4 regions of the Cellvibrio sp. 25HG11W-0 genome follow, and region 1 is predicted to be linked to each of the others. Evidence: predicted binding sites of a transcription regulator. Region 1 holds the regulator's gene; each other region holds the start of a gene.
What was found. Region 1 encodes LexA, which represses DNA repair genes until DNA is damaged. Its sites were predicted from a motif close to ACTGTNTNTANANACAGT; they were not measured.
Positions count from the first base shown of each region.

Region 2: a site for LexA is predicted at 5,315-5,332, ahead of dinB (DNA polymerase IV). Genes of this name have one in related genera too.
Region 3: a site for LexA is predicted at 5,155-5,172, ahead of recN (DNA repair protein RecN). Genes of this name have one in related genera too.
Region 4: a site for LexA is predicted at 3,123-3,140, ahead of AC0KUT_RS17870 (YebG family protein). Genes of this name have one in related genera too.

Region 1 covers NZ_CM174230.1:2,052,247-2,060,151, reverse strand. Annotated here, with positions in the region: gene AC0KUT_RS08525 (sigma-54-dependent transcriptional regulator) at 1-618, opposite strand, end outside; gene fliS (flagellar export chaperone FliS) at 844-1,239, opposite strand; gene AC0KUT_RS08515 (hypothetical protein) at 1,346-1,636, opposite strand; gene fliS (flagellar export chaperone FliS) at 1,662-2,048, opposite strand; gene AC0KUT_RS08505 (DUF2845 domain-containing protein) at 2,327-2,689, shown strand; gene lexA (transcriptional repressor LexA) at 2,777-3,382, shown strand; gene AC0KUT_RS08495 (cell division inhibitor SulA) at 3,375-3,797, shown strand; gene AC0KUT_RS08490 (hypothetical protein) at 3,982-4,248, opposite strand; gene AC0KUT_RS08485 (hypothetical protein) at 4,349-5,914, opposite strand; gene fadA (acetyl-CoA C-acyltransferase FadA) at 6,079-7,254, opposite strand; gene fadB (fatty acid oxidation complex subunit alpha FadB) at 7,267-7,905, opposite strand, start outside.
Region 2 covers NZ_CM174230.1:1,353,505-1,361,409, forward strand. Annotated here, with positions in the region: gene AC0KUT_RS05580 (peptide chain release factor 3) at 1-212, shown strand, start outside; gene AC0KUT_RS05585 (hypothetical protein) at 214-546, shown strand; gene AC0KUT_RS05590 (hypothetical protein) at 610-1,170, shown strand; gene AC0KUT_RS05595 (TonB family protein) at 1,217-2,329, opposite strand; gene AC0KUT_RS05600 (cyclic nucleotide-binding domain-containing protein) at 2,729-3,403, shown strand; gene AC0KUT_RS05605 (hypothetical protein) at 3,658-4,515, opposite strand; gene dinB (DNA polymerase IV) at 5,343-6,401, shown strand; gene AC0KUT_RS05615 (ExbD/TolR family protein) at 6,846-7,271, shown strand; gene AC0KUT_RS05620 (aminoacyl-tRNA deacylase) at 7,402-7,905, opposite strand, start outside.
Region 3 covers NZ_CM174230.1:4,599,264-4,607,168, forward strand. Annotated here, with positions in the region: gene AC0KUT_RS19340 (CPBP family intramembrane glutamic endopeptidase) at 1-61, opposite strand, end outside; gene AC0KUT_RS19345 (hypothetical protein) at 196-903, opposite strand; gene dnaJ (molecular chaperone DnaJ) at 1,000-2,112, opposite strand; gene dnaK (molecular chaperone DnaK) at 2,271-4,205, opposite strand; gene grpE (nucleotide exchange factor GrpE) at 4,424-4,999, opposite strand; gene recN (DNA repair protein RecN) at 5,208-6,884, shown strand; gene fur (ferric iron uptake transcriptional regulator) at 7,133-7,543, opposite strand; gene AC0KUT_RS19375 (outer membrane protein assembly factor BamE) at 7,622-7,905, shown strand, end outside.
Region 4 covers NZ_CM174230.1:4,252,520-4,260,424, reverse strand. Annotated here, with positions in the region: gene AC0KUT_RS17880 (TonB-dependent receptor) at 1-686, opposite strand, end outside; gene AC0KUT_RS17875 (glycerophosphodiester phosphodiesterase family protein) at 1,031-2,308, opposite strand; gene AC0KUT_RS17870 (YebG family protein) at 2,786-3,097, opposite strand; gene murJ (murein biosynthesis integral membrane protein MurJ) at 3,316-4,920, shown strand; gene ribF (bifunctional riboflavin kinase/FAD synthetase) at 5,078-6,028, shown strand; gene ileS (isoleucine--tRNA ligase) at 6,073-7,905, shown strand, end outside.

The DNA.
Region 1 (7,905 bases):
ATTTACCGGTACAAAAGGCATGTCGCGACGAGGAGAGTTGTAGTGCAAGTTACGCGCAACTACCTCTTTACCGGTACCCGACTCGCCAGTAATTAATACCGAAACGTCCTTATCGGCGACCTGCGCCATCATTTCGCGTACATTTTGAATTTCACGACTTGTTCCTACTAAGCTGCGAAATAAATGCACTGGACGATGCTGAGGCTGACGTTTACTAGAGGATTGTGCTTCGCGGTAAAGCTGAGCACGATGCAGGGTATCGACCAGTTTATTATATGTGGGAGGCATGGGGATTGTTGCAATCACCATTATGCGATGAGGGTCTTCAAGCTGTGCCGCTTCCTGTTGTAGTGCTTCGCTAAGCAAGACTACCGCAATCTCATCATTCCAAGATCGAATCTCTTTTAACAAAGCACTTAAATCATGCTTACTGTCGCGAATATCACCAATAAAAATAACAACATAATCTTCGCCGCCATTTTCTTCCGCAACTGCGGCTTTCCAGCTTTCGCTATCCGCGGTGAGCGTGGTTTCGTTAAGAAAATCGAGAAGAACCTTGAGATCGTGACGACGCTCTTGATTGTCATCAATGACCAATACTTTATTGTTATGCCACATACCCAAGACCTTTCCATTTCGTATTAAAACCTTCAGCCCTAACAGCGGCCTAAGCAAAGACGGCGAGATGACTTATGGGTGTAAGTAATAGTCGAGCTAAGTGGCTTAGTCAAATTTATGGCGGGAAGTTTTTGTCGATTACAAACAGAAAAAAATCTTAGTATATATATTAGTCAAATTTTTAGTGTGAGCGTGACTCATCATGGAGTACACACTGTAAAACAATCATGATTTTTCTACAGCGATTTCATCCCAAGCAGACTTAAGCGTCTTAATCAACTGAATAACCTCTGCCACTTTTTCACTATCGTTTTGGCGCGAAGCTTCTAATAAGCGAAGATTAATGTAATCATAAAGGGCAGATAGATTATCTGAAAGCTCGCCTGCCGACATATCCAGTGAAGCCTGTAAGCCAGAAACTATCCCTATGGCCTTACCCAACGCCTCACCTTTTACCGCGACATCACCGCGCTCTAGTGCACCCTGAGCAATAGCTAAACGGCCTAGAGCACCCTCAAATAGCATCTGAATCAGGCGATGTGGTGACGCATGATTAACCTCCGACTCAATGCCAAGCTGACGGTACTGCTTCAGTGCTTCTTGCGGGTTATAGTTAGACACAAAAACAACTCCTAGGCGGATAAATAGTGTCCTAAGGCTAGCAGGGCTGAGCATTTTTTGCGAGTCTTGCTATAAAAAACAGTTTTTAAAAACTGAACACCTAAAATCATGCCCCAACGACTTTATGAGCCATAGCATCAACTGCCTGCTGACACTGTGCAATCATATTCGCATATACGCCCTTTAACTCGCTCAACGCTAGAACGAGCGTAGTCTTATCATCTCGATTGGCTGCAATAACACGCTCAATAAGAAGTACACAAATAGCATCCAGATGACGAATCTTCGCCCAATCATCATCCTTAACAGCCCGATTAAGCTCAGACTGTAAGGAGCGCATAGCGGCTATGCCCGCTACCCCAGAATACTCTGGCTCATCAATCAACCTAATACTCATGTATTTCGCCTCCTAAAACTTAGAATTAAACTTGGGCGGCAATAGCATCCCAAGATGATTTAATATCCCCCAATAGACGCCCACACTCATCCAAATACTCGGGCTTATTTTCGTAATTTGCTTGGGTTAGTCGGCGAATAACATAGTCGTACAAGCTATCAAGATTAAGTGCCAGATCGCCCCCGTCCTTATCATTTAAGCTGCCCTGTAAACCCGCCACTATATTGACTGCCTTACCGATTAATTCACCCTTTCGTGCTATTTGATTCTGCGCCATAGCGCCCTTAGCTTGAGCAATACGTTCTAGTGCACCTTCGAATAACATCTGAATCAGCCTGTGCGGTGAAGCCTCTTCAACGCCAGAGTGCACTTTCACGTTGGAATAACTTTGAACTGCAGAGAAAGAATTCATCGCATACCCTTATTAAATTGACAGACAGATTAAATTAAAAAGAAAGTATCTAGGCTGGCTAGGCTTTAAAAAAACCGAACATTCCTGTCACATTAAGATGCCAAACACTTATTACTCGCCCCAATTAAGGTTGCGGCTGAACCAGCAAAATCTTTAACGTAAATACAAAAAATCCTTTCTGTTAACGGCGTTATCGATAAAAAAGTTCAGGAGCTATTCAGACATAAAAACGGAATATTTAGCTCACACAGCGGTCACTATTTTTTCAGGAAAAATCAATGAAAAACCTTATAAAAACAGCCAGCCTTGCCCTAACATTAAGCCTCATTTGCACACCTAGCCGCGCCGAGTCCTTACGCTGCCAAGGCAAACTCGCAAAAATAGGCGATACGAAGTTCGAAATTACCGAGAAGTGCGGCGAACCCGTGGCTACTGATCACTTTTGCCAACCAATCGAAAACCCACCCTTAATTCAGGCTGTTCAAAATGGCACTCAAAATACACAAATCAATATTGTCAGCCAAAGCTGTATAGATGTAGACGTATGGAGCTACAGCCCTGGAAAGGGGCGTTTTATCACTCACCTTTACTTCACCCAAGGCCAATTAGTCGATATGAAGTACGGCGACAGGATTAAATAACAACCAATTCGAAAAACTATTGCACACACGAGAATACTGTATATAATCACAATCACTGTATAAATAAACAGATAACTCGGAGTGCCTATGCTTAACCTTACTAACCGCCAAGAACAGGTTTTACAGATAATCCGACAACATTTAGAAGAAACTGGCTACCCACCTACTCGCGCAGAAATTGCCAATATCCTAGGCTACAAATCAGCCAATGCGGCAGAGGAGCATATAAAGGCGCTTGCACGTAAAGGGGCTATTGAAGTCATACCAGGAGCATCACGCGGTATACGCCTTCCTGAAACCACCAACAATGGCATTCCAATCATTGGACGTGTAGCTGCAGGCAACCCAATACTGGCGCAAGAACATATAGAAGACTATTGCAACATACCCTCCAGCTTCTTCTCGCCCAGTGCAGATTATCTCTTGCGTGTAAACGGCATGAGCATGAAGGATGCTGGAATAATGGATGGCGACCTGCTGGCCGTACACAGAACAGATCAAGTACGAAATGGGCAAATTATTGTTGCACGCATTGGCGAAGAAGTAACCGTGAAGCGTTTCAGACGCAGTGGTAATCGCGCTCAGATTGAACTTCTCCCAGAAAACCCTGATTTCGACATTATTCATGTCGATATGCGCGACCAAGAATTTTCTATAGAAGGATTAAGCGTAGGAGTAATTCGCCGTGACTAATATCGCCTATCAAATTACCACTAACACAGCATCCATTAACCATAAATCTACCCAGCAAACCAGTGGGGTCACAGAGTTGGTACTCACCAGTGATGCACCTGAGCAACTGGTACTGCTATTACCTATGATTGCATTCTTAAGCAATAGCTGTAGCGATCGCTGGATTACGTGGGTTGCACCGCATAATGTCGACCGCAGTTTATTAGAAGCCTATGGTGTCAACACTCGCTACATTCGTCTAGTGCACTGCCAAGACCTACCGCAACTCTTGCGCGTAACCCATAACGCACTCGCTAGCGGCAATAGTCACACTGTCATCGCCAGCCCCGGTAAATTAACAGACAAAGAGCTCATACACCTTGAAAGTGCAGCAGCAGAAGGACAATGCCAATGCCTGCTATTACGCGTGCGCTAATTAAGGGGTATTAGCTCGCAAAACAATAACACAGGGTTTTAAGGAAGGAGTCTTATAAGAATCAAAACCAGAAAGGTACCTTAGTAAGTAAGGTAATAACGCGAACTTTCCACCTATCAAGCACAACACAAACTAAAAAACGACATTCACCTAGGCTCTTATTGAACGATAGATTTAAGGCAACTCAGTGTAAAATCAATTTTTCATGACCACCGATTTCATCTGGCATGTCGTCTAGCACTGCATCTGCTTGTAGCTCAGTCAAATCACCCACCGCATCCATACCAGCCTCAATCATAGCTTTAGCAACAGTAAACTTTGCTTCACCTAAAAACGCCAACGATTCTGCAGAAAAGCGAATTGTGACCATGGGCTCATTTTTTTCGCCATCTGGTCGCTGTAGGGCTACATCGCCATTTATTAGCTCAATAATTTCATAAAAAGTCGACATAAACACCTCAAAAATACACAACAAATAATACAAGCATAAAAAAATTGGGCGCGATTCTAGCACCCAAACATAGGGCAGATGAATTAAATATAGCTGGCTACTAAATTTCAGCTTTTAATTGATGTTTGGCTAGCGCGCTAGGCAACGCCAACAACAGCAAACATTCGACCTCGATGTTAAAGCTTAAAATACCGGAACCCGCAGGCAATAGCATTGCCTGCCCCGCTGAAAAACTATTTTCAGCATTACCTTCTCGATAGAGCCCGAGCTGTTCGCTCATCACAAAAGATATACTTCCATGAATTACCATCAATAACTGATAGCTATCGGTATTAAGCTGCAGAACACTATTTTCTACTGCTGAGATACGGCGCACCTCAAATAATTCGAAGCTGGCAACTCGTTCAATTTTTACTCCGGCCTCATCGCGTAGAAGCTGAAATAACTCTTGCACAGGTGCATCGAGAATAATTGACTCTAATGCCAATTCAGTATCCCAATGCGACTGAGTAAGTACTTTCTGCGCAAAACTAAGAATCTGCCGCTCATAGGATTGATTTTGGAACTCCACTGTGCGTACACCATGTTGCAAGGCATGAGGAACATGACATGGGATTTTGACAACATCACCGCGCTGCAAAGGCTGCATAGCAATAAAACTATACATATGTTGACGCAACTGCTGCTCGCGTAAGAGCAACTCCTTATGCGTTGAATCTTGTGCAATAACTGCCAACCAAGACTGCTGCTGTAATGCAGATACAGGAGCATACAGATCAATACCTTCTGTATGGCGCAATTTATCCATAAGCACATCCAAAGCAATGCGTACCTCTTTATACGCATTCACCGCACAAAGATAATCTGTTTTAAATAGTTGATCGTTACCAAACTCAGCACGTTTACGCGGACAAAAACCTAATTGAATACCACCACGACCACTTGGCCATGCACCTGCATCAATATCTGTAACAAGGTACACCTCCTCCTTAGATGTGTGCATTTCAAAGTATAAATCGCCAAAAACCTCATCCGGCAATGGATCTAACACTTTAAGTAACGTTAACCCTCGTGCATTACCTGCAGCTAATCTATTAGGCAAAAATGACAACAACCAAGGTAGAGGAACAATCTGATCTTGGATTCGAATACTTGCACAGCCGCGCTGCTCAATACCTGTGTACCAAATTTCCTGTCCCCAAGGCTTTGGAATTAACACAGGTTCAAGCAACAAAGGCACAGAAAAATTTATCCAAGACCAACTTTTCTGTGCAGCATAATCGAATAACGTTAAACGCCGCGCCGATATGGCGGTAAGAGCTTGTATATCAATTGCAGAATAAGGCATTACACTCGCCTCAATCACAACATCATCCATTGATGCCAAACAAGATATTGCTACCACGGCGACAAGCGACATATTCTTAATGGGGTCGCAATAATAGGCCTCATGCCCAAACACTATCGCAAAGCAATCCTCTGCCTGCCCAGAGCTCAAAAATTGATCCACCCTTCCAATGCTTTTGACAGGTGTATCTATAGTAGAGATGTCCAGATGATTGGCAGCACACACATCTGTCGTCCTTAGGCTAGCTAGCAAGTCCCGAATACGAGCATCAATAAAGTCTTCAGGGCACTCATGGGGAGCAAGTTGGTAAACATTCAAGACAAAAAACTCTACATAAAAACAAAATAAGGAGCGATTGTAGCGGGGATGCATTAAAAAAACGATGAAACCAGGGCATGTAAACTAAAACACTATGGCCAAACCTCCAAAGAAAAAGCCAGCATATTGCTGGCTTTTTTGGCTAGCTGGAAAAGAGCGCAGCCTTAGTTTAATCGCTCCAAGACAGTGGTGATACCCTGCCCTAAGCCTATACACATGGTAGAAACACCCAAGGTTAAATCACGATCCTGCATCACGGTTAAGAGCGACCCCGTGATGCGTGTACCTGAGCAACCAAAGGGATGGCCCAATGCAATAGCACCGCCGTGTACATTCACCTTATCCATATCGTCTAAGAGCTTCAAGTCCTTCAGCACTGGCAAGGCTTGCGCAGCAAAAGCTTCATTCAATTCAACTGCTTCAATATCTTCAATAGTGAGATTGGCTGCTTTAAGTGCTTTTTCGGTAGAAGGCACAGGGCCATAACCCATAATGGAAGGATCAACACCAGCCAAACCCATAGAGACTACGCGCGCAATAGGCTTAAGACCCAACGCTTGTGCACGCTCGGCTGACATTACCAGCATGACCGAGGCGCCATCGCTCAACTGAGAACAGGTGCCCGCCGTCACCTGACCATTTTTGGGGTCGAATACCGGGGGCAATTTCGCCAAAGTTTCGACAGTCGTTTCTGGGCGAATAGTTTCATCTTCTTCTATCGGTAACAAAAAACCATCAGGATTGTGCCCTTCAACCGCAATAATTTCACGGTGAAATTTGCCCAACTCACGCGCTTTAGCGGCCAAATGGTGTGAACGAGCGCCAAATTCATCCATTTGTTGACGATTAATACCGTGCAATAAGGCTAAATATTCTGCTGTCATACCCATGTTGCCTGCGGCCTTCGCAACAGACAGACCCAGCAAAGGGTTGATGTTAATAGATTCATACATGGGCAAATGCCCCATGTGCTCCACACCACCAATTAAGTAGACATCACCCAAACCGGCGCGAATGTTTGCAGTAGCCGAATGCAAAGCAGACATAGATGAACCGCACAAACGATTGATGGTTTGCGCAGGAACTGAATGAGGGAGACCAGCGAGCAACAAAATATTACGTGCAATGTTGAACGCCTGTTCTTCGCGCTGCATAACACAACCCCAGAGCATGTCATCGATGGTGGCGGGGTCTAGCGCGGTATTGCGCGCCAGCAAACCTTTAATAATAGTTGCCGATATATCATCGGCGCGCACATTTCGGAAACAACCATTTTTAGAGCGCCCCATAGCGCTACGCGCAAAATCGACGATTACGGCATCACGTGAATGTAAAGTCATTATCTATTCCCCTTAGCCGTAGAATTTTTGGTTATTGGCAGCCTTGGCTGCAAGACTGGCAGGTGCCACATAAAGCCCACCAAGATCACTAAACTTCGCTGCCATTGTGCAGAATACATCCGCACCTATGGTATCTATCCAACGGAAAACACCGCCCCTGAAAGGAGGAAAGCCAGTCCCGTAAACCAATGCCATATCAGCTTCAGCTGCAGTTTCAACTATGCCCTCTTCCAAGCAGCGCGCCAATTCAGTGGCCATAGGAATCATCATACGCGCCACTATATCCTCATCGCTCAACTCAAGGCTGCCAGTAATGCTTGGCTTGATGATTTCAAGTGCCTCAGGTGAGGCCACTTTGGCAGGCTTACCTTTTTTATCGAGAGAGTAATTATAAAAGCCTTGGGCATTTTTTTGACCTAGACGACCCGCCGCAAAAAGTGCGTCAACAGACGTAGCGTAATCACGTTTCATTCGCTCTGGGAAACCGTCCGCCATCACTTTTTCGCCGTGAACGGCTGTATCTATACCCACCACATCAAGTAAATATGCTGGACCCATAGGCCAACCCCAAGCTTCCATTACTTTATCAATACGCTGATAATCAACACCATCACGCACCAACATGGCGAAACCCGCGAGATAAGGGAAAAG
Region 2 (7,905 bases), 700 kb from region 1:
AAGCTATATACGAGCCAGTGAGCGTCACTACAGCACGTTGGTGTGATTGCAAAGATAGCAAAAAGTTGGAAGAGTTTAAAAATAAGTGCGGTGAAAACCTAGCACTTGATGGCGGCGGCCACCTTACCTATTTGGCTCCTTCGCGTGTGAACTTGTCGCTGACACAAGAGCGGCACCCCGATGTGGTTTTTCGTGCAACGCGTGAGCACTAGTGTGTTGTTGGTTTTTGTATTTACATTATTGATGTTTGTGGGCGTGCTAGGGGTATTGTTATGGGTGCGTACCCCCCATTACATGCCTGCCAAGGCGGAAGTCAGTCAGTTATTGCAGAATGTCTTGGTGGGGCAAGCCAGTGAAAATGATTGGGCTATTTTTCTCGGCTCTTCATTTCGCCATAGATTGGATCTAGAAGAAATTCGACAAGCCTGCATCGCCCTTGATGATTGTGAGTATCTCGGGCACTCGAACTCTGGTTACTTATTTACGGAAAAGGGTTTGGAGGCTATTCGAGCGCTCTTAGGTGATCTTGAAAAACTGGATGATTGAATCCCAGCGGCTGGCTATACTCAGCATAGGTTATTTCACTTTTTATAAAAACTAGGGGCTACAGTGACTTCAGCATCAGACAATAAGGATTTGATATGGGATCTGGATGCCTTTAATCAGCGACAGCGTGCGGTAGATTTTGTATTAGGCTTTGAGAATAAGCTTTGTGTCTACTCCGGCTCGGTCGATCAGCTCTATACCAATTACAATATATTTTTTCCAAAAGAAGAAGCACGCAAGCTGGTCATACTTCCTAATCCCTATATGCCTCATGACACCTATAATGGTATTAGCACCAATGCAGTTGTTCCCACCGGTATGGAAATCATTCCCGGCATATTTAAAGACAAAGCCTGCTTATTTCTGCGTATTCCATTTCGTAGCGGTACTGTGAAATATAGAACAGTGCCCTTACAAATGGGGCTTACTATAGTGCGACAGCAGCGCCCAGCCAATAAGCCTTTTCTACCGGTTTTGATGAAGGGGGATTTGCGCGAGCTTAATGCGAGTACACCTTGCTTGCATTTACATGCGGTCTTGCTGGACCGGCTCACGGATCATTCAGTGTTAGATCGTAGTGGGATAAAATCTGTGGTGGAGCAGCGTCTTAGTACACTAAAGTAAAAATGATACTGTGCCCAAGGTCATTAACCTAGGGCACAGGTAATGCTTATCTTGATGAAAGGTTGAATCTCACCGGAATAGTAAATTGAAACTTTGTTCCTGCAATCGCGGCAGGAAGTGGAGGGAATGGCTCAGCGCGTTTCACTGCATTTTCAGCTTCTTTAGTTAAAGCCTCATACTTACTTTCTTCCACTCTGCTGGTGCTCAGCACATTACCTTGTCTATCAATCACTACGCCAATACGTACACTGCCTTCCTGTCCTCGACTTTGTGCACGTTGCGGATATTTAATTTTTGCGGTTACCTTTTTCAGGGCATCAGAAACATAAAATTGACGTGCGAGAAGGCTTTGAGTCGTAAGAGCAGGGCCCGCTTCGTCGTCTTCATCATCTTCATGTGCAATAACTGGCGTAGATGGCGCAATCTTAGCTGTCGGTATAGGTTGCTGAGCTATAGGTGTACTGCTTGCCTGCGGAACTGCTTCTTTTGTCGTGTTGGTCAGTCTAGGGACATCTAAGCTCGGTCTTTCAATCTTAGGTGTATTGAGCGCAAGGTCTGGCAATTCAGGTTTGATAGTGGTTTTGGCTATGGCTTCGCGCTCATTTTTTATGGCAGCTACTTTTTCAGCTTCTTTTTTAGGTGGTGTTTTGGTCTCTTCTGCAATAACAGTTTTAGATGCCCAGTTATTGATTTCTTTGGTGCGTGAACTACTGGCTTGCAACTGCTCGTAACGAGCGCGTAAATTAGCATTTACATCGCCCATTTTAAGTAAATCATCTTTAAAGTCTGCAGCTAAAGGAACCCTGCCAATCCACGTCGAAAGGAGCATCGTAAAAAATTGATTGTCTTTAATATTGCCTAAGGTTACCCCGTTGATAGATACGTCAACGCCATTTCCTGGATTTGATGTAAAGACAATATGATCGTTTGGTAAAATTCGTCCTTTGAAGAAGCTGTCGAATGTAACCATATTGTCGGCTTGGGCAGTAAGAAAGTCGGCTTTACTGTTAATAGCCATACTTTCAATCCACATGCGACTAAAGCGTCGAGTCGCGATACCATCGTGTGCCAGCACTTTGATTTCCATGCGCATGGGTAATTTAGAGCTCATTAGGGTATTGGCATCATTACTTAAAGAGTCTGAATAGAGTGCTCCCATGAATAATTCCTGGCCTAACTCTTTGTGTATGCCTATGCCATTTAGCATAGTGGCTGCCGTCACGTGGAAAGAGCATAGAAAAAAAACGAGCCCTAAAAGACGTTTGGTATTAGTGTAAACCTGCATATATAAGCTGCTCTCATCTGTACAAGGCAATAGTCGCCCTGTGATATGGTTTAGAGTTATCGTTGAATATGGTACAGAATATAATATAGAACGTGTGACATTGAATAGCCATTGAACCTATTGCTTATAGCATCGCTCAAATCTGCTAACATAGTACAATTAATTGGATAGACCATAATAAATTTAATAATTAGCATCGTATTAGCGGGCTTAAGCCATACTCTATCGAGTTCAGTTGTTAAATTCTATACACAATATCCCTATGGGTAGACTATGGAAACAAAATCGCTGCATAAAATCCCTCGAGATACACTGGAGCACCTATTAGCGGGTATCCCTTTTTTTAAAACAGTTAAGCAGCAAGATCTTCGGCAGCTGGAATTATTGCTCAACGCTTCTAAAATTATCGCTTATAAGCCCGATGAAGTTGTTTTGCAAAAGGGGGATAGCGGCAATTGGCTGTTTTTTTTATTAAAAGGTCGCTTGGCTGTTTATGTTGATCATCCGTCAAAAGGTGATTTGGTTAACTATGTAACGCCAGGTGAGGTTTTTGGTGATATTGCCCAGTTGGTAGGGCAAGCTCGTACAGCCACCGTTACGGCTGATGCTAGCGCGCGGGAGTCGTTGGTACTATCGTTAGATTTTACTGTATTCGGGCAGCTAAACTCTGTTAGCCCTATCTCCCTTCAAACCAAGCTAATTTATTATCGAAATATGGTTCATAACTTGCGTTGGAAGTTAGAGGTTTATCGCTCGCAACACTTGAATCATGAATTGGCGAGTAAGCATCGGCAAGTACGTCTTTATGCTGGCCCGAAGGATACCTTTGGTGAGCTGTCTTCGCTTTATGAGCAAGCTCAAGCCCTTGCGTTACTTCTATTGGAGTGGAATAAAGAGTTTGGTGTGTTGTCGACGGAGGTGGCTCCTACAGGAATCGGGTCGGTGTGATCATGCGGCGTAAGGTATGTTCATTTCTTTGAATTGATGCAGTTATTGGTTCGTTCTTCGCAGATGAGTATTACAGGCTTATTTTATGGCAAGGCGTTAAGGTGTATTTTACTTTAGCTATTTTTAGAGTTAATGCCTGAATGGTGGATAGAGGGCTTGAGTTTAAAGGCCAAATTGAACAGAGTGTTAACCACCGACAATAAAAAAGAGGCGCCTTTGGGCGCCTCTTTTTTATTGTCGGTGGTGCGAAAGGGTTAAACGGCAGTAACTGCTGCTGGAGCCTTAGGTTTGCGACCACGTTTAGTTGCTGCAGTACCGGCAGGCTTCTTAGCTGCTGGCTTGCGCGCTACTTTTTTAGCGGCAGGTTTGGCTGCTGCTTTTTTTGCAGGGGCTTTTTTGGCTACTGGAGCCTTTTTAACTGCGGCAGGTTTTTTAGCGGTTGCTTTCTTGGCTGCTACAGCGGTTTTTTTAGCGGCTGCTTTTGCTTTCAAAGTTGCTTTTTTAGCGGCTACTTTTGCTTTAGCTGCGGCCTTCTTCTCTGTTGCTCTTTTTTTCAGTGCTGCTTTTTTTGCTGCCAATTTAGCGCGGGTAGCTGCTTTTTTGGCTGCAAGCTTAGCTCTCAAAGATGCCTTCTTGGCTGCTAGCTTAGCGCGGAGTGCTGCTTTTTTCTCTGCGACTTTAGCTTTTGCTGCAGTTTTCTTGGCGGCAGCCTTCAGGCGCTTAGCGACAGCAGCTTCTGCTTTTGCAACGGCTTTGTCGTGTGCCGCGGCAAGTTTGTTAGCTGCTTTAACTGCTGCAGCTTCTTTTTTGGCGGAAGCAACAGCTGCTTTTGCAGCGTCAGCTACTTTTTTAGCGCTTGCTACAACTACTTTAGCAGCAGCAGTTTGTTTAGCTGCAGCTGGGGTTTTCTTTTTGGCAGCTGCAGCTAATTTGCTTTGTGCCGCTTTTAATGTTGCGCCAGCTTTAGCCGCATCTTTAGCTAGGCCAGCGATTACTTTAGCCGCTTCTGCAGATTGAGCTACGCGTGCTTTTGCCAGTTGAGTTTTAAGTTGAGCCAATTGCTGTTCCAAGCTTGCAACAGGATTAACTGAGGTTTGTTTACGTGCAGCCATGGTGTGCTTCCTTTATGATTTTTGAAAGGTATAAAAATGGATTAAAAGTCCAACATGTATACGTTAAAACTTTATGAAAAAAATTCAAGTTTTTTGCGTCAAATACTTAATAAAAACCTGTTTTTTTTGTTGTTTTTAACAAAAAACTATCGAAAATTGTCTTTTACACAATTTTTCTAGAAAAACATCCTGCATTCGCATTTTATTGGCGCCCTTAAAAAATTGTCATTTTAAGTTTTGGTTGATTGAAATAATGAGTTTATGAATTATTAAAAGGGGAAGGTGGTGGCCGATAATGAGTAATTTGATAATCAAAGTAAATGATTTTAAGTGGGTGGTTATAGCTAGAGTCAGGATCGCTAAGTGCAGGTAGTTTTTGTGGCAGTGTCATTTAGGTGGAGGGGAAATGCTTTTCAATTTTTAATCTTTAGGTCGTGATGAGGCTGCCTTCGTGAGCGAGAGGTATTTATGGGTGATTATCATTGGGGAATATGTCACTCAATAAGCGGATGGTACAACACATAACAGATTGGACAATTGTGGTTTTCCATCGTTTTATGATGGATATGCAATGGTTATAGGTAATGAATGTATTGCACTCTATTTCTAGTAATCACTAAGGGCTAACAAATAAGCGCTGATCCAAAGTGAGATTGTTAGCAGCAAAAACGCACCGCCTAGCGATTGATTGATTTTATTGTTCGCTTACTTTGTCATTTTCTGGTTGTTGCTTGCTTTGCATGGCAGTTTCTTTTCAAAAGTTGGGGGCTTTGGTTGAGATGGTCTGCAAAGTAGATATACTGTCTGCATATACAGCTGGTGTGTTTATGAGAAAAATAATTCATTGTGATGCAGATTGTTTCTTTGCTGCAGTAGAGATGCGAGATGATACTTCTCTGCGAGGGCGCCCAATTGCCGTTGGTGGCAGCGCTACAGCGCGCGGGGTTATTTCTACGTGTAACTATGAAGCTCGTCGTTTTGGTGTGCGCTCGGCTATGCCAGCGATAACGGCACAGCGGTTGTGCCCAGGCTTGATTCTTTTACCGCATCGAATGGATGCTTATCGCGATGCATCTTTGAGAATGCGCCATATTTTTTATGAATTCACAGATTTGGTGGAGCCGCTTTCACTTGATGAAGCTTTTTTGGATGTGAGTGATGCCTGTGTATTTCAGGGGAGCGCCACACTCATCGCAAAAGAAATTCGTACACGTATTCGGCGTGAAGTGGGAATAAGTGTTTCTGCGGGTGTAGCTCCGAATAAGTTTATCGCCAAAATAGCGAGCGATTGGAATAAGCCGGACGGGTTGTGCGTAGTAACCCCAAGTCATGTTTCTGAATTTGTGGCGCGGTTGCCAGTTAAAAAAATTTATGGCGTCGGCCAAGCGTTGAGTGCGCGCCTGAGTGAATTGGGGGTGGAGACGTGCGCTGACTTACAAAAATTTTCCATATTTGAGTTGAGTCAGCGTTTTGGGCAAATGGGTAAGCGATTATTTGAGCTGAGTCGAGGTGTGGATGACCGCGAAGTAGTTGCTGGGCGCAGGCGAAAATCCTTGAGTGTCGAACATACTTTTCCGCAGGATCTTCCGGGTGTGGCTGAATGTGTGTTGCGGCTACCAGAGTTGGCTAAAGAATTAAGCGCGCGCTTGCATCGACTTGAAGAGGGTTACAGTGTAATAAAGCTGTTTGTTAAAATGAAGTTCACTAATTTTACATCCACCACTATAGAGCGGAGTGCGTCCGATGTGGTGGTGGAAGATTTACAGGAATTATGTGCTGAAGCATTTAAACGGGTTAATTTGCCTGTGCGACTCCTTGGTGTTGGTGTTCGCTTTGTAGATTTACGTGAGGATAGGGCATTTGTGCAATTGGATCTTTTTAATTGAGTGGCTTCTTTTGTGGGTAAGAGGGCGTACTAAGATTGGATGCAAAAAACTAAGTGACAGTATATGCGACCTTGCAAGCAAGAAAAATTGTCGCCCTAGTAGCTCTGTCGATGTTGGGAATGTCGAGATGCCAGAATCTATGACCTGATATGGGCGCGTGGTTGATATGTTTGGTCATGAAAAGCGTTTATGGTGGTATCTGCATGGCCTTTGGTGGGGTATGAATTCGGCGTAAAAGCGGAATAGTGAGTTATATCCCATACCTTAAATTGTTCTATGTGGGTTAATAAGTGAGCTGTTTTCTGTGGGTGAGTTTGTTTGGGGGTATAAAATCGCTAAAATGATACCAATAAAGCATTGGTCTTTCGGCGCGCAAAACTGTTAGAATCGCCTGCTTTATACTACCCTTATCAGAACGTTATATAACATAGAGGAGTGCCCAGGGTGAGTCGCAGAAAAAAAGGCTATAGTGCTGATGATGGCAACGAGATCGATTTGACGCCCATGTTGGACGTTGTGTTTATCATGTTGATCTTCTTTATTGTTACGGCATCATTTGTAAAAGAGATAGGTATCAACCCTAACGTACCTGAACCCAACAAGAATCCTCCACCAGATGAAGCCCCACAGAATATTTTGGTGCGTATTTCTGCTGATAATCAAATTTGGGTTATGGAGAAAGAGGGTGAGCGCCGTGTGGATGCTCGCGCTATTCGTTCAAATATTGAGCGTCAACGTGCTGAATTGCCTAAGGCAGCTGTTATTATCCAAGCAAGTGTGAAGGCTAATACCGGTACTTACGTTGCTGTGGCTGATGCCGCACGCCAGGCTGCTGCACCTAATGTGGTGATGATTCCTAGCGATAAATAGGTAGTATGCGTATTTAAAAGCCGCCTTGATTGATGTCTTGGCGGCTTTTTTTATGGGCCTTAGTTACTGATTGTAATTACTGATTGTGAATCTAAGGCCTGTAAGTGCGAGGGTGGGCATAACTCAAGGTCTAGAGTTCGTACTCTTGTCGTTGGTATTTACGAGGTAAACGGCTTTGGCGGGTTCGCTCCGCGCTAAAATGTTCGTGAAGTTTATTTTGCATCAATTGTGCAAAGTCAGGTTGGTTAAGACAGATAAGATGACGATGATCGCCTGCTTCAATATAAACAGATTCGGCCCCTGATAGCGCATCATCCCAAATGATATCTAGGCCATAGGCCTCGCCTAGGGCGGGAATAGCGCCTGTGGCACAGTCTTGAAAGATTTCGGCTAGTTCTTCTTCGGCAACTAATTCCATGTGACGGTCAAATATTTCGTTGAGCGTGCGCCGTAGAATTTTATTGCGAGTGGGGAGTAGGCAGAGGACGTAGTGGAAATCTTCATCGCGTAGTAGTACGCCTTTAGCAAGGCAGTGATCATCTATTTTCGCGACTTTGGCGGTGTTGTAGGTGCCTTCGCAGTATTCGTGCTCCAGTAAGGTGAATTGGATTTGTTTCGCTTTTAAATATCGTTC
Region 3 (7,905 bases), 2.4 Mb from region 1:
ATGCAAACGTTGCTAGGAGCACAGTAAAAATAGCCGTTATGGTGATTTTCTTTTTATTCACATTATTTTTCTTGTAGAAGCTATTCAGTTGGAAGTTCGTTGGATCACAAAATAGATTGAACATTAATATGGCGGCGGGTTGCTGCGCGAACCCACCCTACGCCCGGATAAAATACCCGCCGAATAATCAACACCTCAGCTTTTCGCAAGCAACACATACCACCCATTCACACTCGGATTGCTCGTAGTAAACCCAGAACTACTGCTTGCACCAAAAGGCCACCACTCCTGTAACGCCATTTCGGCTTGGATATAGGACCAAACTCCAACTTTAGTTTCGTATAGCCTAATTTCACAGATTCCCGCCTTGCATTGCAAAGAGTCAATCTTGATATATTTAGAGTAGGGAGTTCCTGTAATACCATCCCACAAATGATTTTGAATTGTTTTTTCCCACTCAGTCTGCACCTCAGCTTCAGCAAAGGCGCTGTATTTTTCTCGCAAAGCTCCATGATTATTTTTCAACTGCTCTGCGAATGGTTTAGGCAGAAGATTGTCAATTTTCTCTTCTGATATCTCTTTATGCGCGGCATCGCTTATATGCTCAGCATTTGAATCGGTAGAACTAGGCGATGCCAGTACCCCCACTTTAGGGTCTATACTTTCAGCTGATGCGGATAGTGTCTTTTTAGGTATTTTAACGCTGGAAATAATAGGGCTAGAAGGTTGTTTTGCTTTAGATAAATCGACTTCTACTGATGAAGACTCAACATGCAGAATTTCCGAAGAGGAGCTCTCATCCAATGGCAAAGCAGTATCTTTTTCTTCGGTGTAAATATTTGCGCTCATCACCCCAAAAACATAAGCAACAATAACGAACAACAAAATGCCATATCTATTCATTTATCTTCCTTAAAAAATCAGCGCATTAAAATAAAATAACAATTGACTATAAAAAAGCCGACTCTCTCGAATCGGCTTTAATTTTTTCAAACTTACTTACTCACCAAAAAACTTCTTCACCCCATCAAACCAACTCGACTGTTTGGGCGAGTATTTTCCGCCTTTCATGGTCGCTTGGAATTCTTTTAGGAGATCCTTTTGTTTGCTGGTTAGGCTTACGGGGGTTTCTACTACGACACGGCAGAGTAAGTCGCCGACACCGCCGCCGCGCACGGGGGTAACGCCTTTACCACGCAATTTAAACAGTTTTCCGGTTTGCGTTTCCGGTGGTACTTTTAATTTTACGCGGCCATCAAGTGTGGGCACTTCCAGTTCGCCGCCGAGTGCTGCGTCGACAAAGTCGATGGGCACTTCACAATATAAATCCGCACCATCGCGCTGAAAAATATCGTGCTTGCGCACACTGACCTGTACATACAAGTCACCGCTCGGGCCGCCGTCTGGGCCTGCTTCGCCTTCGCCAGTTAAGCGAATGCGGTCACCGGTATCGACACCGGAAGGCACCTTAACCGAGAGGGTTTTGGTTTCTTCTACGCGGCCTTGGCCGTGGCAAGATTTACAGGGGTCAGAAATTAAAGTGCCGCGCCCGCGACAGGTTGGGCAGGTTTGCTGCACCGAGAAAAAACCCTGTTGCATGCGCACTTGGCCGTGACCAGCACAGGTGCCACAGGTCATGGGCTTGCTGCCCGCTTTTGCACCAGTGCCCGAGCAAGGCTTGCAACCGACAAGCGTTGGAATTTTAATTTGTACGCTGGTGCCTTTTACGGCTTCTTCCAAACTTAGGTCGAGGTTGTAGCGCAAGTCTGAACCGCGCGCGGGGCCGCCGCGTCCACGACCGCCGCCGCTACCACCAAATATATCGCCAAACACATCGCCAAATATATCGCTAAAGTTGGCGCTTCCGCCGCCCATGCCTGACTGCTGGTCTACACCGGCATGACCATGGCGATCGTAGACGCTGCGCTTTTGCTCGTCGGAGAGCACTTCGTAGGCTTCATTTGCCTCTTTGAATTTTTCTTCTGCGCTGGGATCATCTGGGTTGCGATCCGGGTGAAATTTCATCGCAACACGGCGATAGGCTTTTTTCAATTCTGCTGCAGAGACATCTTTAGCGACGCCGAGCACTTCGTAATAATCACGCTTTGCCATAATTAAACCAGACCTATTACACCTGTTAATAAATTGTCGGGCTGCCGACAATTTAGTGTTTCAATTCTTAAACTGCTGATAACACAAATGCGGGCAAGCCCGCATTTGTGTTTTGATCCGAAGATCGGAGTAATCATTACACCTTAGTGTGCAGTGATTTACTTATCTTCTTTAACTTCTTCGAACTCAGCATCTACCACGCCATCATCTGCGTCTTTGCCGCCAGCTTGTTGTGCGCCTGCACCCGCTGCGCCGCCCTGTGCGCCAGCAGCTTGCTGCTCGGCGTAAAGTTTTTGCGCAAGTGAACCTGAAGCTTCGGTCAACTTAGTGGTTGCTGCTTCGATCTGTGCAGTGTCTTCGCTTTTCGCCGCTTCACGCGCTTCGGTCAGAGCAGCTTCAATCGCCGCTTTCTCTTCTTCAGTCGCTTTGTCGCCCGCTTCTTTCAAGGTTTTTTCGGTGGCGTGAATCAAGCCTTCCAGCGTGTTACGCGCCGTCACAACTTCAGCAAATTTGCGGTCGGCATCAGCATTAGCTTCTGCGTCTTTTACCATTTTTTCGATTTCTGCATCACTCAAACCTGAGGAGGCTTTAATCACAATGGACTGCTCTTTGCCAGTGGCCTTGTCTTTCGCGCTTACGTTCAATATACCGTTAGCATCGATATCGAAGGTTACTTCAATTTGTGGCATACCACGTTGCGCCGGCGGTATATCGCTCAAATCAAAACGACCGAGTGATTTATTTTGCGACGCTTGCTTACGCTCACCCTGCACTACGTGAATAGTTACGGCAGATTGGTTGTCATCCGCAGTTGAGAAGATTTGTGACTTCTTAGTGGGGATGGTGGTGTTTTTGTCGATCAACGGTGTTGCTATGCCGCCCATGGTTTCAATACCCAAAGACAATGGCGTTACGTCCAACAACAATACGTTGGTGGTATCGCCCGACAATACTGAACCTTGAATGGCTGCACCGATTGCTACTGCTTCGTCTGGGTTTACGTCTTTGCGCGCTTCTTTGCCAAAGAAATCGGCAACGGCTTTTTGCACCATTGGCATACGGGTTTGACCGCCGACCAAAATAATATCGTCGATTGCTTTGATGTCTAAGCCTGAATCTTTAATCGCTTGCTTCACTGGCTCCATAGAGCGAGTTACTAGGTCTTCTACCAACGACTCTAATTTAGCGCGAGTCAGTTTTACCACTAAGTGTTTTGGGCCTGATGCATCAGCGGTGATGTAAGGCAGGTTCACTTCGGTTTGCTGGCTGGTAGACAATTCGATTTTGGCTTTTTCAGCAGCTTCTTTCAAACGTTGCAGCGCCAAAGGATCGTTGTGCAAATCTATGCCGGAATCTTTCTTGAAAGTTTCTGCGAGGAATTCGATCAAACGCATATCGAAGTCTTCACCACCCAAGAAGGTGTCGCCGTTGGTAGAGAGCACTTCAAATTGGTGCTCGCCATCTACGTCGGCAATTTCAATGATAGAGATATCGAAGGTACCGCCACCCAAGTCGTATACCGCGATGGTGCGATCGCCCACGCCTTTGTCCAAACCGTAAGCCAGTGCGGCAGCGGTAGGTTCGTTGATGATACGCTTTACGTCCAAGCCGGCGATGCGGCCCGCATCTTTAGTAGCTTGGCGCTGTGAGTCGTTGAAGTAAGCAGGCACGGTAATTACCGCTTCGGTCACTGCTTCGCCGAGGTAATCTTCAGCGGTTTTTTTCATTTTCTTTAAGACTTCAGCAGAAATTTGTGGCGGTGCTTTTTTATCGCCCTTCACTTCTACCCATGCATCGCCGTTGTCGGCTGCTACGATTTTGTAGGGCACCATTTTGATGTCTTTTTGCACTACGTCGTCTTTGAACTTACGACCAATCAAACGCTTAACCGCGTACAAGGTATTGTGCGGGTTAGTAACTGATTGACGCTTGGCAGATTGACCTACCAAAATTTCATCGTCGTTAGTGAAGGCAATAATGGACGGGGTAGTGCGATCGCCCTCGGCGTTTTCGATAACTTTTGGCTTGCCGCCTTCCAATACTGATACGCAAGAGTTGGTAGTACCCAAGTCGATGCCGATAATTTTACCCATGGTGGTGCTCCTAAAAAATCTCAATGCTGTGTATTGCTCAAGTGCGTTCTTGATTGAACTGCACCGAATTCTGGTTTACTAGCTCTGATTGCGCGCTAACGTCGGTGATTTGCGCTTTCATTTGCTGTTGTTTTCTATATTGGCGCGAGCATTTTAAATTCAAGTGCTGCGCCTAAAAAATCCACAAAAAATTTGTGGATGCTGCCATCAATCGCTGTTTATGGAGCCTTGGATACCACCACCATGGCAGGGCGCACTAAGCGGCCATGCAAGGTGTAACCCTTTTGGAATACGGTGAGCACGCTATTAGGCTCAGCATCGGGGTTAGGCACAGCGGAAACAGCTTGATGCAGATTGGGGTCAAAGGGCTCGCCCTCTGGATTAACCACCACGACTTGATGACGCGCGAGCGCATCGACAAACGATTTATGGGTTAATTGAATACCTTCAATAATCGGCGCCAAGGCTTCATTAGTTTGATCGATTGCCGCAAGCGAACGCTCAAGGTTGTCGACTACGGGTAACAGGTCGTTAACCATCTTCTCCAAACCAAATTTATGCGCTTTTTCGATATCTTGCTCGGCGCGACGGCGCGCATTTTGCGCATCCGCTTGCGAGCGCAGAGACTGCTCTTTCGCCGACTCAAACGCGGCTGCCAAGGTCGCTAACTGCGCCTGCAGTGTTTCTACAGTAGGTTCACTGGTAGGTTCAGCACCGGCTTCGGCTTGCGCTTGATCCTGCGCCAACTGTTCATCAGTGGCTTTTTGCGTTTCGCTGTAATCTTGATGTGACACTCTTATCTCCCCTTGTGGATCCGGCGCAAGGCTAAATCAGAGCCTGCGCAAACTATAGTCTGCTGCCTATATGGGGTTGCGCTGAGTGGATTCAAGCGCAAGGAGTGCGTTTGCCGAATAAAATTTTGTCGCCCTCTAGCTCCGCCCATACAAATACTGTATAAATAAACAGATAAAATACGATCAATTTGTTTCGCTGGAGCCAACTATGCTCACTCATTTGAATATTCAGAACTTCACCCTCGTCGATCACCTCGATTTGGATATGAAACCCGGCATGACGGTAATCACCGGTGAAACAGGTGCTGGAAAATCGATAGTACTCGGCGCGCTCGGCTTAACGCTTGGCGACAGAGCAGAGGCAGATAGGGTGAGAGCAGGGGCGGCGCGAGCGGATATCACTGCCAGCTTTGATACCAGCCGCATCCCCAGCGCACAGGAGTGGTTAGTCGCCCACGACTTACAACAACTCGACCACCCGCAGGAATGCCTACTGCGCCGTCTCGTTAATAACGAAGGCAAATCCAAATCCTACATAAATGGTCAACCTGTCACCCTGCAGCAATTGCGCGCACTGGGCGAGATGCTGATTGATATTCACAGCCAGCACGAACATCAATCGCTGCTGCTAAAAGACACTCATAGACGCTTATTGGATGAATCTGCAGGGCAAACGGAGCAGGCCAAAGAAGTGCGCCTCGCCTTTCGCGAATGGCAAAGCCGCCTTGAGCACTATGTAAATTTGCGCGATAACGCCGCCGAAGTGGGGGCCCGCTTTCAGTTGCTGAGCTACCAACACCAAGAACTCGAACAACTTAACCTAGGTCAAGACGAGTTAGAGCACTTAGAAGCCGAGCAACGCAGCCTAGCCAATGCAGAGGATATTTTGCGCGGCAGCCATCAAGTCGCCGCCGCCTGCAGCGACGAACAACAGGGCTTAAGTGTCAACCTACACCGCGCCTTGCAAATATTGCGCGGCCTACCCGAAAAATCGGCCAGTCTGCGTGCAGCAGAGGAACTACTTACCAGCGCACAAATTCAAGTCGAAGAAGCCCAGCATGAGCTAGACCAACACATTGACAGCTTCCAACTCGATCCCGAGCGCCTTGTTATTGTCGAGGAGCGCTTGAGCGCTATCTATGATGTGGCGCGCAAGCATCGCCTTAAACCCGAAGACTTGACTGCGCTTATGGCGCGCCTAGCCACTGAATTAGAGCAACTCGACGGCGGAGATGCCAAACTAGATCAATTGGCCAAGCAAGTTGCCAGCGCAGAAAAGGCTTACCTGCAGCTGGCCCAGCGGTTGTCGACTGCTCGCACCAAGGCGGGAGCCAAACTAGCCTTAGCCGTTAATCAACAACTACAAGCGCTGGCCATGAGCAATGCGCAACTCAGCGTTAGCCTCACGCCTCTAGTAGACAAAGCCAGCGCCAATGGCCTCGAAGAGGTCGAATTTCTTATTAGCACCAACCCTGGACAACCACCGCGCCCACTCGCCAAGGTTGCCTCCGGCGGCGAGCTCTCGCGCATCAGCTTGGCTATTCAGGTAGTTACCGCACAAACCTCGGCCACACCTACACTGGTATTCGATGAAGTGGATGTCGGTATCGGCGGTGCCACGGGGGATGTAGTTGGTGCGCTCTTGCGTCAGTTAGGCGAGAAAGGGCAGGTAATCTGCGTGACACACTTAGCGCAAGTCGCGAGCAAAGGGCATCAACACCTGCAAGTGAGTAAAACATCCAGTAAGAAAAGCGCGGAATCAACGCTGATTGAGCTAAATGGCGAAGCCAAGGTAGAAGAGATTGCGCGCATGCTCGGCGGCATTAAGGTTACCGAGCAATCGCTCGCTCACGCCCGTGAAATACTGAGCCTTGCTACCGACTAAGGGCGTAACGCCACAAGGGAGCCTGAGCATTGTTAAACGTTTTAGGTGAGAGCTTAATCTCAAGATTCAGCTCTCTTGACCTCGCTAGGCTACAACTGCCTTAACGATTTCCTGCACACAGCGCTCAAGCCATGACTAAACCGCACTCACAAGGATAGCCCATCCCAGCAGCTGTAATCCCCTCAAATAAAAGACAGAAAAAAAGCTGCAAAAGCAGCTTTTTTCATCGACGCACTAAAGGTGGCGCATTATTGTGGTTTTTTCTTCACATAAAGCACAAGGCTATGATCCGATAAAATATAGCCATGTTCAGCAGCAATGCGCTTTTGCAGCATTTCAATTTCATCATTATGGAACTCAATGACAGTTCCAGTATCTATATCGACCATGTGATCATGATGTTCGCCACGCGCCACTTCAAATACTGAATGGCCACCGTCGAAGTTGTGTCGCACCACTAAGCCAGCGCTTTCGAATTGCGTTAACACACGATAAACCGTGGCTAAACCTACATCGTCACCCTGCTCCATTAGCGCTTTATATACATCTTCAGCACTCATATGGTGCTGCTCAGAGGACTCCAGCATTTGCAAAATTTTCACGCGCGGCAAAGTAACTTTCAAGCCCACTTTGCGCAGTTCATGGTTCTCATCTGCCATTATTTCCCCCAAACCCTTCTCAGTCTTCCTGTGGTTCGGGTATTATCCGCGTTCATTTTCTTAAGTGGAAGCCCTAGTATGAAATTAGCTCGCCGCCTGCTCCTGGCCACTGTTGTTGTTTTTGGCCTTGTGGGGTGCTCCAGCTTCCATTTTCCTGGAGTGCATAAAATCAATGTTCAGCAAGGTCATATCATCACCCAAGAGATGGTTGATCAGCTCAAATTGGGTATGACCAAGCGTCAAGTGCGCTTTGTGTTGGGCAACACCCTGCTCCCCAACACCTTCAACGATGATCGCTGGGATTACTTCTACAGCCGTCGCAAAGGTTCTAACGGGCCCATCACACAGTATTTATACACAGT
Region 4 (7,905 bases), 2.2 Mb from region 1:
AAGTCGGCGCGGGTTAAATCATCATCACCGATAGAGACTTTAACTAGGCTGGATGCCGTATCGCCTACGCGCCGGGGAATAAAATTAATCACCCCCGCTGGTGCATAAGCGTAAAACGTGGAGGAGGGGCCACCGCGCACAATTTCAATGCGCTCAATGGTTTCATCGAGACGAAAGCTTTGATCGCTGGTCATACCATTGGGGTAGGGGTCGTGCTGTACCGGTATGCCGTCTTCCAATAGGTTGACTGATTGAAAGCCGCTGTTGGGTATGCCGCGCGCGCGAATATTTTCACTGGCATCGCCGCCAGAGCCTTCAATCCAAAAACCGGGTACTGCTTTTACCGCATCGACTACTGAACTGGGAGCCTGCATACGCAGTGTTTTTGCATCGATGCGAGTGATGGAGTAGCTGGTGTCGACTTTGGTGCGCTCACCGGAGCCTACGCGGCCAGTGGCCACAGTAACTTCCAATAATTCCTGCAGTGACATATGAAATAGCTCGTTGTCGGTCGGAGCGGCAGCTAGGGCATGGGGAGTATAGGTTGCGGTAAGTCCGAGAGTAATAAGCGGTAGGCAGAGTTTAAGCAGCTGCTGAGGCATGCGAAGTGTTTTTGTGGGATTGCCCAGCGCTGCTCGCGCGCTGCAATAGGTGCGGCCTGCTAGGTGCTTTATTTTTATAGTCATGTGGAACCTTGATTGTCGTCTAGATTAGCAGTATGCAAATTCCAGTATAGACAAGCATTGTGTTTAGTCGCGCTTTTATGTTGTTGATTGCTTTGATTATTTAACGCGGGTATTTATATTTAATATGTTGTTTTTGGTGCCAATTTTTTGGTTTTAAATGTTGTAGAAAAGGCTTGTTTTGGCGAGGATTTTTTGCTGTCAGAAAATTGCGTAAAATTATTATTTGATCGAAGGGCTCGCGGGTACTCTATTTAATAAGAAAGATTGGGTAGATATTAATGCGCCAAATTAACCCTCGCAGGAGGGGTAGTTTGGCGCATATATTGTTGTTGATTTAGTGCAGCTTAGCGTTTATTCATGCAGCTAGCGTAATAACTCACGCTCGCCGGCCAATCTGAAAACACACCTATGACACCTACATCTTGTACTAGCACATCGAGTGCGTCCATCATGTCGCCGTCATTATTTAACGCTGAATTTATGGTTTGGTAGTACCAGCCGCCGCCATTTTTTAGAGGGCCAGCGCGTTCAAATGACCAGGTAATAATATCTAGGCGAGCCGCTTTTGCATTTTGCGCGTAAACAGAAGGAATAATTTTGTTGTTTTTATCTAGTGCTAACAATGCCCAAAGTGGCGGTGCGACTATATTGAAACCCTCGTCGGCGTAAAGCTGTAGGTCTGTTGCGCTGGGAAGTTCGCTCGGGTCGTTGGCATCATCTAAGTAAACGGCTTGTTTGCCAAAGTCGGGGTTTTTACTGATCCAGTAGCGAATGTCTTGAATGTCAAATGATTGCGCCCATACGTCGCGCGCTTTGATGCCTGCAGCGCGATATTCATCGATCATTTGCTGGGCATACATGGCTTGGGTGTAGGTTCCTTCAAAAGGCATAGGCACGCTAGCTGATTTTAATTCTGGGGTGAATTTCACGCCTAATTTTTTTAATAGTTGAATACTTTCTTTGTGGCTTAGCAGTGTGCCTTTGTTTGCATATAAATCGGTGCGCCATGCGGCTGTGCCTTGTAAATATTCAGCAGGGGTGTTGGCTTTCGGGTTGGAGGCATCCATTTTACCTTGTAGGCTTTTAAATTCCGCGAGGGTGATGTCTGATGCGCAGCAAACTGCGCTGGCGGGTTTACCGGTAATAGGGTCATAAGGTGAAAATGGCTGGCTGCATTTTGCGGCCAGTGCTGGCACGGCGAGAATATTGGTGGTGGTGTGCAAATCGCATTGCGAATGGCGACATACCAGCTCTTTGTCTTTGGTGAAGGTGACATCGCACTCGACTATACCGGCGCCCATTTTGGCGGCGGCCTCATAGGATTCTTTCGTGTGTTCAGGAAATTGTAGTGGTGCACCGCGATGGCCAATAGAAAGCTTGGTTTTTTTGAACGGCCCGTTAGCGCAACTTTGCAGTTTTCGTTTGAGCGGGCTTTCGTCCATGTCTTCAACTAAATAAAAAGGGCGCGGGCCGAGCTGAATGGTGTCATCGCCATTTTTTTTATCATTGTGTTGAGGCTTGCGGTCATAGCGATCATTTTTATCGCTATGCGCCAGTGTGGTTAGGGGGATGAACATCAAACAAAATGCCAAGCAGGATAGCCGTGAGAATAAAGGTCGCATACTAAACTCCGTATAAATTGAGGTGAACAACTGTACCTAGGGCAGGTAAGGTCAGACCCTAACGGCTTAATGTGAAGTTTTTGGGCAGCTTTGATGACAACTTGAGGTCGCCATTGTTTTTTGCGAACTCGCGTTAGGTTTTATGGGGGATGTTTTTTAATGGTGGAGAGAAAAAGCCACCGCACCCTTGAGGTGTCCGTGGGGACTAGGTGCGATGGCGAAAGCGACTCCCGCTGTTAACAACTTATGGCTGATAGGTTGCAATGGCTGGAGTGTGTGGAAGCGAGCCTGCGTGAACAGGCTCCATAACATAAACAAACCTAAGCGTGGTATTCAAAGGTTTGATTTCCTCGGGGTCGGTAATGCACCCTAAGGCCAAATACATTGTGGGATGTATTTGGTTAAAAATCTGCGCGGCTATCTTGTGTCCTTGTCCTTGACGGCCTGCCCAGATTAATAATGCGGTTTAACGGGTAGCTAGTCGTCTTGTTGAGCGTCTCTGCTGCTGAGCGCTTCTTTAGAATTGATTGTGACTGGCTTCTCATAGGTAAAGGGCTGCAGCAGCTCATCGGGCTTGCCTTTACAGGCTTTGGCGAGCAGCTCGCGCCTTTGGGCCAGCAATAGGCCAATCGCCTCACTTTGTTGTTCATCGATGCCGGGAATATTTTCTTCAATTAATTGGGTAATATTGGCGGCCAGCTCCAGATATTTATCGTGTTCTTCTGCGACTTTTTTATCTTCAAACATACTGCCATCCCGATCACATAGCCAAACGGCGATTACTGCCATTGTTAAAATCCTCGAAAGTGTTGTTACTGTTTTTATGTACAGTATATTTGGTGTGGATACTTGTCAAGCTTTCTTTCCGTCGGGTTTTTCTGGCGAAGGCTTGGTGGGTTGTTGGCTGAATCGGGCTTGCCTAATTTGATTGGCTGGTGACTCTCAGGTTGTGCGGATCTGTGTTAGCCGTAGATAATGCCGGATTCATTGCACCTTCGGGGTAACTTGTGTCAGATTCTGATTTGTCTTCTTCGCCCATTCCGCCTAAACAGAAACCACGCAGCCTGTTGCGCTCCAGTTTGCTCACTGGCTCTATGACCATGAGTTCGCGGGTGCTGGGTTTGGTGCGCGATATAGTCTTGGCGAATGTGTTGGGCGCAGGCCCGATCATGGATGCTTTTGGCCTTGCGCAAAAAATACCCAATTTTTTTCGCCGCTTGTTTGCTGAGGGTGCTTTTTCGCAGGCGTTTATTCCGGTGTTGTCGGAGTACCGTGAAAAGGGTACTCATGCGGCGGTAAAAGAATTGGTGGATAACGTTGCAGGCTGTCTCGGCTCTATTTTGCTGCTAATGACGCTGCTGGGTTGTGTGGGTGCGGCTGGGCTGGCGATGGTGTTTGCGCCAGGTTATTATGTCTCCTCGCCCGAGAAGTTTTCGCTGCTCACTGATTTGGTGCGCATCACCTTTCCGTATTTAATGCTGATTTCGCTGACGGGTTTTGCCGGTGGAATTTTAAATAGCTATGACCGCTTTGCGATTCCGGCGATAACCCCGATTTTTCTCAATATATTTATGATCGCGGCGGTCTTGCTGGTTGCCGACTATTTTCCGAACCCAGCCTATGCCTTAGCTTGGAGTATTGTGGTGGCGGGGGTCTTTTCGCTGCTGTTTCAGTTACCCTTTTTACGCCAAATTCACCTGATGCCATCGCCTAAGTTAGACTGGTCGCACCCCGGGGTAAAACGTATTTTGGCCTTGATGGCCCCCGCGCTCTTTGGTGTTTCGGTGAGCCAGTTAAATATGTTGCTGGATTCGGTGATTGCTACCCTCTTGGGTGATGGTGCGGTGAGCTGGCTGTTTTACTCAGATCGCCTCGTCGAGTTGCCCCTAGGGGTGTTTGGGGTGGCCATTGCTACCGTTATCATGCCGAGTTTGAGTCGCCAGAGCGCTGTGCAGGCGGGCGAGAAATTTAGTCAAACACTCGATTGGGCGCTGCGCTTTGTGGTGTTAATTGCGCTGCCGGCAACCATCGCCCTGGTGATCTTGGCGCAGCCGATTCTGTTTACCCTCTATCACCACGGCAAAATGGAGGAGCCGGCTATTTTGATGTCCTCCTACAGCCTTAAAGGCTATGCCTTGGGGCTCTTTGCCTTTATGTTGATCAAGATATTGGTGCCTGGTTATTTTGCCCGTCACGACATGAAGTCCCCGGTACGTATCGGCATTATTGCGATTGCTGCCAATATTCTGATGAAGCCCTTGGTGGTCGTGCCGTTTGTGTTTTTATGGGGCTTGGGCCATGTGGGTTTGGCGCTCACCACGGCGCTGGCGGCCTATGTGAATGCATTTTTGCTTTATCGCGGTTTGCGGCGCCAGCAAATCTACCAACCCGGTGAGGATTGGCCTAAGTTATGGCTGCGCTATGGGGTGGCGAATTTGGCGATGGCGCTTGTCTTAATCGGCTTTTTGCAGCTTTGGAGCGATTGGTCTCACGGCCACACGCTAACGTCTATTTTGCGTTTGAGCGTGGTCTGCGCGGCTGGTTTGGTGGTTTACCTTGCGGTGCTTTTGTTGTTTGGCGAACGCATCAAACACTACCGCGCGCGGGATTAATCCCGCGGAAATGGGGCAATTGTAATTTCGTGCAAAAATTGCTCGGGGTAGGCTCAAGGGTGCCTGCTCCTGTATACTGCCTGCCTTTTGCGTAAGCGTCTGATGCCTGAGCCTCTGGACGTGTTTGGCGCCATTTTGGTTGAGGTAAGTGCAAAGCGTGAATCCGGCAGCAGGTGCGTTTATTCGTGGGTTACATAACCTGCGCCCTTGGCATAGCGGCTGCGTGGCGACCATTGGTTCGTTTGATGGCGTTCATCTCGGTCATCAGGCGATATTGCGCCAGCTTATCAGTAGCGCGCGGGAGCAGCATTTGCCTGCGGTCGTCATCGTCTTTGAACCTCAACCCCATGAATTTTTTTCGGGTGAAAAAGCCCCCGCGCGGCTCATGCGTTTACGCGAAAAGCTGCAGGCACTCTTGGCTGCTGGGGTTGATCGTGTACTCTGCGTGCAATTCAACCAAACACTGCGCAGCCTTTCGGCAGAGGCCTTTGTTGAAAAAGTGCTGATTGCGGGTTTAGATATTAAACACTTAGTCGTAGGCGATGACTTTCGTTTTGGCTGCGACCGGCGCGGTGACTTTGCGCTCCTGCAGCAAATTGGTGCCGAGCGCGGTTTCACTGTAAGTGATACCCATACCTTGATGATTGCCGGTGAACGTGTTAGCAGTACGCGTATTCGTCAGCTGTTAGAGGCGGGCGAATTTGCTCAGGCGGAGCAGCTCTTAGGTAAACCCTATAGTATTAGTGGCCGTATCGCCTACGGCCAACAGTTGGGGCGTAAGCTCGGCGTGCCTACGGCAAATGTGCATTTGCGCCGCTACCGCTCGCCGTTACAGGGAGTGTTTTGTGTCACGGTAAAATTTACCGATGGCTCCGCGCATCAGGGGGTCGCCAATGTTGGCGTGCGCCCCACTGTCAGTGGTGAGAAGAAACCCATTTTAGAAGTGCATCTGTTTAATTTTTCGCGCAGTGTGTACGGCGCTATGATTGATGTGAGCTTCCATCAAAAACTGCGCGACGAGCAAAAATTTAGCTCACTTGAACAGCTGCAGCAACAACTGCAATTGGATATATTCCAAGCGCAAGAATTTTTCAAAAAGATGAGCTGAAATAATTTCTCTTTAACTTTTTTGTTAACAAGTAGACCCGAATCATGACCGACTACAAAGCAACACTGAATCTGCCCAATACTGACTTTGCGATGAAGGCTAATCTCGCCCAGCGCGAACCCGGCATGTTAAAAGTCTGGCAGGAGAATAATCTCTATCAACAAATTCGCGCGGCGCGCGCTGGTCGTGAACAGTTTATTCTGCACGATGGCCCACCCTATGCGAACGGCGATATTCACATTGGTCATGCGGTTAACAAAATTCTTAAAGACATTATCGTTAAGAGTAAAACCCTAAGCGGTTTTGATTCGCCCTATGTGCCCGGTTGGGACTGCCACGGCTTGCCCATTGAGCACAATGTCGAGAAAAAATTAGGTAAGGCTGGCGACAAAGTCGATGTTAAAACCTTCCGCCAAAAGTGTCGTGAATATGCGGCTAAGCAAGTTGCTGGCCAAAAGGCAGATTTCATACGCTTGGGTGTGTTGGGCGACTGGGATAAGCCCTACCTCACCATGGATTACAAATTCGAAGCCGATATTATTCGCTCGCTGGGTAAAATTGCCGAGAACGGTCATCTGCACAAAGGCTTTAAGCCTGTGTATTGGAGCGTGGTGGGCGGTTCAGCCTTGGCTGAAGCGGAAGTCGAGTATCAGGATAAAACCTCATTCTCTATCGACGTGAAATTTGCTTTTGTCGATCAGGCCGCGGTTGCAAAATCTATCGGTGAATTGGCGGGCAAGGGGGCGATTTCGCTGGTTATCTGGACCACGACGCCGTGGACCTTGCCGGCGAACCAAGCAGTCTCTGCCAATGCCGACGTAGACTATGCACTGTTGCAAGTAGGTGATGAACGCTTGCTGTTGGCTGAAACCCTAGTTGCGAGTGTTGTGGCGCGCGCAAAAGTTGAGAGCTACGAAATTGTTGGCCGCGTTAAAGGCGCCGCCTTAGAAGGCATGCTCTTGCAGCATCCTTTCTATGCGCGTCAGGTGCCGATTTTGTTGGGTGATCACGTCACGACGGAGGCGGGTACGGGTTTTGTACATACTGCGCCGGATCACGGTGCTGACGACTTTACGGTGGGTGTGAAGTACGGCATAGGCACACTCAATTATATCGACGATAACGGCTACTATCGCCCCAGTGTTGAGTTGTTTGCGGGCGACCATGTTTACAAAGTTGATGAAAAAGTTATCGAACTTTTAATCGAAAAAAATGCGCTCTTAGCGCAGGGGAAAATTACCCATAGCTTTCCGCACTGCTGGCGCACTAAAACTCCGCTGATTTTCCGCGCAACGCCACAATGGTTTGTGAGCATGAGCAAAAACAATCTGCGCGATCAAGTCGCAAAAGCAGTGGACTCTGTGCAATGGGTTCCCGATTGGGGCAAGGCGCGCATCGATGCCATGCTTGCCACCTCACCTGACTGGTGTATTTCTCGCCAGCGCACCTGGGGTGTGCCTATAGCGTTGTTTGTGCATAAAGAAACTCAAGAGCTGCACCCAGATACCGCTAAACTTATCGAAGCTGTTGCCTTAAAGGTTGAACAAACAGGTATGGATGCTTGGTTCGATTTGGATGCAAAAGAATTGCTTGGCGCCGATGTGGATAGCTACCAGAAAGTCACCGACACACTCGATGTGTGGTTCGATTCGGGTGTGACACACTATGCGGTGCTTGAACAGCGCGCGGGTTTACGTTTCCCTGCCGACTTGTATTTGGAAGGCTCTGACCAGCATCGCGGTTGGTTCCAGTCTTCACTTAAAACATCTATGGCAATGCACGGTAAGGCGCCCTATAAAACAGTATTAACCCATGGATTTGTGGTGGATGCGCAAGGGCGCAAAATGTCTAAGTCCATTGGCAACGTGATACCGCCG